One region of the Pelagibius sp. 7325 genome, then DNA from elsewhere that is predicted to be linked to it. Evidence: predicted binding sites of a transcription regulator. Region 1 holds the regulator's gene; the other holds the start of a gene.
What was found. Region 1 encodes LexA, which represses DNA repair genes until DNA is damaged. Its sites were predicted from a motif close to ATGTTCTANTTTGGTTC; they were not measured.
Positions count from the first base shown of each region.

Region 2: the regulator LexA is predicted to act here: its motif matches at 1,661-1,677, upstream of recA (recombinase RecA).

Region 1 is NZ_JBBKAH010000009.1:264,649-268,060, forward strand. It holds gene glp (gephyrin-like molybdotransferase Glp) at 1-808, shown strand, start outside; gene lexA (transcriptional repressor LexA) at 1,007-1,735, shown strand; gene WDC82_RS19655 (ComEC/Rec2 family competence protein) at 1,729-3,412, opposite strand, start outside.
Region 2 is NZ_JBBKAH010000008.1:36,387-39,798, forward strand. It holds gene WDC82_RS17440 (PAS domain S-box protein) at 1-1,129, shown strand, start outside; gene WDC82_RS17445 (hypothetical protein) at 1,151-1,531, shown strand; gene recA (recombinase RecA) at 1,769-2,860, shown strand; gene WDC82_RS17455 (invasion associated locus B family protein) at 2,982-3,412, opposite strand, start outside.

The sequences.
Region 1 (3,412 bases):
CTTCGCCGCGGGCGATCCGGGCCCGCGCGCCGGGCGCCTGCTGACGGCGCGCGACGTCGGTCTGATCGCCGCCATGAATCATCCCTGGGTCGCGGTGCGGCGGCGCCCGCGCGTCGCCATCCTCGCCACCGGCGACGAGGTGGTGATGCCCGGCGAGCCGCTGGGCCCGAGCCAGATCGTCAGCTCCAACGGCCTTGCCCTCGCCGCCTTCGTGCGCGCCTGCGGCGGCGAGCCGGTGCAACTCGGCATCGCCGCCGACCGCGAAGACAGCCTCGTTGCCTTGGCCGCCGGCGCCAAGGGTGCCGACCTGCTGCTGACCGCCGGCGGCGCCTCGGTTGGCGAGCACGACCTGGTGCAGAAGGTGCTGGGGCGCCAGGGCATGCAGCTCGACTTCTGGAAGATCGCCATGCGCCCGGGCAAGCCACTGATGTTCGGCCAGCTGGGCGGCACCCCTGTCATCGGCCTGCCGGGCAACCCGGTCTCCGCCGTGGTCTGCTCGCTGCTCTTCGCCCGCCCGGCGCTGAATGCCCTGCTCGGCCTCGACGTGCCGGCGCATCCGGTGGAACAGATGGTGCTGGGCGCCGACCTGCCGCAGAACGACCGCCGGCAGGACTACCTGCGCGCCACTGTCGCCAAGAACGGCGACGGGCGCCGCACGGCGACACCCTATGGCCGCCAGGATTCCTCCATGCTGGCCCTCCTCGCCGCCGCCGACGGCCTCATCGTGCGGGCCCCCCACGCCCCGGCCGCGGCCAAGGGCGACCAGGTCGAGGTCCTGGCGCTGCAGCAGCTGCTGCCCGGCGTCTGACCCCCTACACCTGACCCCTGCGCCCGGTTTTCCGCCCTTTTTTGCTATCCTTTTGCGCGGCCCGACCCCTGCCAGGTTCCGGACATAGCTCTTGACGCTGTTTGAGAACTAAACTAGAACACGAGGGAAGGTTTTTGTTTTGTTCCACATTTTGTGTCTCATTCGTGACGAACGACGACACCCGGGGGTCCAGCAACGATGCTCACCAGAAAGCAGCACGAGCTTCTGCTCTTCATTCATCAGCATCTGCAAAAGAACGGTGTTTCTCCTTCCTTCGACGAGATGAAGGAGGCGCTGGCCCTGAAGTCCAAATCCGGCATCCACCGGCTGATCACCGGCCTGGAGGAGCGCGGCTTCATCCGCCGCCTGCCCCACCGGGCCCGCGCCGTCGAGGTGATGCGCCTGCCCAATGATATCGAGGCGGCCAACCAGTCCCATGAGGAAGCGCCGGCGCCCGCGGTGCCGCGTACCGGTTTCGCGCCGAAGGTGATCCGCGGCGGCTTTTCCTCCTCCATTCCCGGCGCCCAGGCCGGCGGCGACAGCGAGGCCCTGCAGCTGCCGCTATACGGGCGCATCGCCGCGGGCACGCCGATCGAGGCGCTGCGCGACTATTCCAACTACGTCGACGTCCCCGCCGCCCTGATGGGGACCGGCGAGCACTATGCCCTGGAGGTGGACGGCGATTCGATGATCGACGCCGGCATCCTGGACGGCGACACCGTGGTCATCGAGCGCTGCGAGACGGCCGAGAACGGCGCCATCGTGGTGGCCCTGATCGACAACGAGGAAGCCACCCTGAAGCGGCTGCGCCGCAAAGGCGGCGCCGTGGCGCTGGAGCCGGCCAACAAGGCCTACGAAACCCGCATCTTCCCACCCGAGCGGGTCACCATCCAGGGACGCCTCGTCGGCCTGCTCCGCCGCTACTGATCTTCGTCTTCCGATAGCCACTCGGGCCGCCGCGCCGGAAACGGCGACCACGGCCGCGCGCCCTGCTGGCGCGCCACTGTGCGGACGGTGATCCCCCCGCCCTCCAGCCACACCGCATGGGCGCCGTAGCGCCAGAGGTCGAAGCGGTCGATGACCACCGCCGGTCCCGCGCAGGGCTGACGGCGCAGCGGTTCCAGGCTGATCACCACGTCGGCCCGGCCGCAGTCGTCGTCGGCCGCGCGCGGGTCCTGCAGGACGGCGACGCGCAGCGTTTCTTGCGTATAAAGACAGCCGAGCGGATCGCAACTCAGGCGCCCTGCCGCCGCCTCGCCAAGCTTCGGCCAGGTCACGGTCTCCGCCGCAAAGGCCTGGCGCTCCCAGGTTTCCAGCACGAAGCGGCTGCCGCGCTGGGAGGGCACCCAGAGCCGGCCCTCCGGATCGCGCAGCGCGACCTGGCGGGCGTCGCCGCTGACCAGCAGGCTTGGCGGGTCGAAGGCGAGCGGGCTCAGCGCACCGGCCAGAATCACCGGCAGCGCCGCCCAGCGCCAGCGGCCGCGCCAGAGGCAGAGCCACAGCCCGCCGAGCACGGCGAGGCCGAGGCCCCAGTCGGGCATCGGCGGTACCTGCAGCACCGCCGCCGGCCAGCCGGACACGGTGGCGGCAACGGTCAGCAGCAGCTCGATGCCCCAGCCCATGGGCGCAAGCGCCAAGCCCTCCAGCCCGAACGGCATGAGCAGTACCGCCAGCACCGCCCAGGGCATGATCCAGAACGCGGTCAGCGGCACGGCGAGGAGGTTCGCCGGCAGGCCGTAGAGCGCCAGGCGGTGGAAGTGGAAGGCGGCGAAGGGGCCGGTTGCCAGCATGGCGATCACCGAGGTCGCGGCGACGCCGGCGACGTAGCCGGCCAGCCGCCCCAGCGGCCCGCGCGCCGTCTCCCGCATCGGCCGGCGCCATTCCCAGGCCTCGTAGGCCGCGATCAGCGCGGTGACGGCGGCGAAAGACATCTGGAAGCTCGCAGTCATCAGGCTCTCCGGCGCCACCAGCAGGATCACCGCCGCGGCGCAGGCGACGAGACGCAGCGACAGCGCCCGCCGGTCCAGCAGGACGGCCAGAAGCACGATCATGACCATGAGGAAGGCCCGCTCGGCCGGGATGCTGGCGCCGACCAGGTTCAGGTAGACAAAGGCGCCGGCGGCGGCCGCCACGGCGGCGGCCTTCTTGATCGGATAGCGCAGGGCGACGCCGGGCAGCAGCGCGAGGCCCGCGCGCAGGAAGAAGAACAGCAACCCGGCGACGAGGCCCATGTGCAGGCCGGAGATCGCCAGCAGGTGGGCGAGGCCGGCATTGCGCATGTCCTCCTGCACGGCCTCCGGGATGCCGCCGCGCTGGCCGGTGACCAGGGCGACGGCGACGGCCCCGGCCGCGCCGTCGAGCCGGCCGGCAATGCGCTGGGCGACCGTCTGGCGCAGGTCGGCCCACCACAGGTGCCAGGCCGCCGGCCCGCCCGTGCCGGCCTGCGCCACGTGCGGCAGGAGCGTCGGCGCACCGTAGGCAAAGCCGATGCCGCCGAGGCCCTGGAACCACGCCTGGCGGGCGAAGTCGAAGGCGCCGGGGGCGGCCGGCGGGCTGGGCGGCCTGAGCGCCGCGCGCAGTCGGACCCGGCTGCCCGGAACCGGC
Region 2 (3,412 bases), on a different contig from region 1:
GATGCAGGCGGTGGGTCAGCTGGCCGGCGGCATCGCCCACGACTTCAACAACCTGCTGACGGCGATGATCGGATTTTCCGATCTGCTGCTGCTGCGCCACCGGCCGGGCGACCAGTCCTTCGCCGACATCATGCAGATCAAGCAGAACGCCAACCGCGCCGCCAACCTGGTGCGCCAGCTGCTCGCATTCTCGCGCCAGCAGACGCTGCAGCCGCGCCTCCTGAACCTCACCGACATCCTGGCCGAGCTGTCGCATCTACTGCGCCGCCTCATCGGCGAGAACATCGAGCTGAAGATGAGCCACGGCCGCGACCTCGGCATGATCAAGGCCGACCAGGGCCAGCTCGAGCAGGTCATCATCAACCTGGCGGTCAACGCCCGCGACGCCATGGACGGCGGCGGCGTGCTCAACATCCGTACCGCCGGCGTGAAGGTGGAGCGCGCGCGCAAGCTGAAGGACGAGACCATGCCGCCGGGCAACTACACCGTCGTCGAGGTGACGGACACCGGCTGCGGCATTCCGGTGGAGAACCTCGACCGCATCTTCGATCCCTTCTTCTCGACCAAGGAGGTCGGTGCCGGCACCGGCCTCGGTCTCTCCACGGTCTACGGCATCGTCAAGCAGACCGGCGGCTACGTCTTCGTCGAAAGCACGCTGGGCGAGGGGACGACGTTTTCCATCTTCCTGCCCGCCGTCGCCGAGCAGGAGGTCGCCGCCACCATCCAGGAGGCCGAGGCGCAGGACCGCCGCGACCTGACCGGCGCCGGCACCCTGCTGCTGGTGGAGGACGAGGACGCCGTGCGCGCCTTCTCGGCGCGGGCCCTGCGCAACAAGGGCTACATCGTGCTGGAGGCCAATTCCGGCGAGACCGCGCTGGAGATCCTGAGCAAGCAGCAGGACCCCATCGACCTGCTGGTGACCGATGTGGTCATGCCGCGTCTCGACGGGCCCAGCCTCGTCAAGGAGGTGCGCCAGACCCGCCCGGATCTGAAGGTCATCTTCATCTCCGGTTACGCCGAGGACAGCTTCAGAAAGCGCCTCGACGAGGACACCGGCATCCACTTCCTGCCCAAGCCTTTCAGCCTCAAGCAGCTCGCCGGCAAGGTGAAGGAAGTGCTCGGCGAATAAATTGGTCAGGGAAGAACTGGGATGATCTGTGTTCTGCGCATTGGCGGCGCAACGGTTGATCCCGCTGCCGTGGTAGACGTCCTGAAGCTGGAGCCTTACCGGGTCGACACCCCCGGACAAGATGGCGCCGAGGTAGTCTGCCTGCATTATAATGTGGGGGATGAGGACAGTCCCAATGACCTCGTTTCGAAAATCGAAGAGTTTCTTTCAGGTCATGCCGAACGATTGGCGGCCCTGTCTCGCCTCGATGACGTGGAGTTTCGCATCCTCGATATCGGGCTTATGCTGGACGACAACAAGGTGATGGTTTCGATAGACTTGGGCGAAACGCTGATCCACCGGCTCTCGGAGTTCCGCCTGTCGCTCTCGGTAGCGACCTACTTGTCGGACTCTCGCTCGTAGACGTCCGTTCGGCCTCGGAAAATTCGCCGAGATGGTGAAGGAAGTGCTCGGCAACTAGCGGTTCGCGAATGTTCTCCCCTCCGGCCCCGGACATCACCAACTAGGGCAATTTGTCTCAACTTTTAGGGAATGTTCTCATTTTGATCCGCTTTTTGCTGGACGCGATGAGAACAAAGCTGGTACAGATGGGCTGCATTGCAGTCCCTCACCCCCTATGACATAAGGGAGCTCAAGCCCATGGCTCAGAACGCACTACGGTTGGTGGAGAAAGACACGGTGGACAAGAAGAAGGCGTTGGACGCGGCCCTGGGGCAGATCGAGCGGGCCTTCGGCAAGGGCTCGATCATGAAGCTCGGCGCCGACCAGGTGGTCGAGGCCGAGGTGATCTCCACCGGCTCCCTGGGGCTCGACATCGGGCTTGGCATCGGCGGGCTGCCGCGCGGGCGTGTCGTCGAGATCTACGGCCCGGAAAGCTCGGGCAAGACCACCCTGGCGCTTCACGTCGTGGCCGAGGCCCAGAAGGGCGGCGGCACCTGCGCCTTTGTCGATGCCGAGCATGCGCTGGATCCGGTCTATGCCGGCAAGCTGGGCTGCAATGTCGAGGAGCTGCTGATTTCCCAGCCGGACGCCGGCGAGCAGGCGCTGGAGATCGCCGACACCCTGGTGCGCTCCGGCGCCATCGACGTGCTGGTGATCGACTCGGTGGCGGCCCTGGTGCCGCGGGCCGAGCTGGAAGGCGAGATGGGTGATTCGCTGCCCGGCCTGCACGCGCGTCTCATGAGCCAGGCGCTGCGCAAGCTGACCGCGTCGATCTCCAAGTCCCATACCCTGGTGATCTTCATCAACCAGATCCGCATGAAGATCGGCGTCATGTTCGGCAACCCGGAGACCACCACCGGCGGCAACGCGCTGAAGTTCTATTCCTCGGTGCGTCTCGACATCCGCCGCATCGGTGCCATTAAGGACCGCGACGTCGTGGTCGGCAACCAGACCCGGGTGAAGGTGGTGAAGAACAAGATGGCGCCGCCCTTCCGTGTCGTCGAGTTCGACATCACCTACGGCCAGGGCATCTCCAAGACCGGCGAGCTGCTGGACCTCGGCGTGCAGGCCAACATCGTCGACAAGGCCGGCGCCTGGTTCTCCTACGAAGGCCAGCGCATCGGGCAGGGCCGCGAGAATGCCAAGACCTTCCTCAAGGAGAATCCGGAGATCGCCCAGCAGATCGAAGCGAAGATCCGCGCGAACGCCGGACTGGTGTCGGCAGCGATGCTGGAAGGCCCCGACGGCGAGGGAGACGAGGGGAGCGGCGAGGAAGCCGAAGCCTCCTGATCCGGCGGCACCTCACCTGAGATCTCAGGTGAGGTGGGTGCCCCAAGCCAACGAAAAAACGGGCCCGAAAGGGCCCGTTTTCTTTTTCTAAGTCAGCTACTTATGGGGCTTGTCTCAGATATTACTGGATCGATCCGTAACCGGCGGTGAATCCCGCCAGCGAGATCGGCAGGTTCAGCCCTTCGCCCTGGCCGTTGTCGACCCTCGCGACCGCCTGGGCGCCGGCCTTGAAGGCGCTGACCGCCGGTTCATTCAGCGGCACGAAAGCCGTGCAGCCGTCGCGGCGGCAGACCTGGAAGGGCACCTGGCGGATCTCCGCGCCGTCGACGCTGAGCTGCAGGCCTTGCGTCAGCGGCACGCCCAGCGGCATGGCGATCACCGCGCCGGCCTGGCGCTGGGGGCCGAAGAAGCCGATGGTGATCTTGAGGATCGGGTTCTGCGTGTTGCGGTCCGAGACCTGCTGGATGAGGAAGCAGACCTCCTGCTTGCCGGCTGGCGGCGGCGAGGCCTGCGGCGGCGGATTGGGCGTGCAGCGCCGCATCCAGTCGCCGA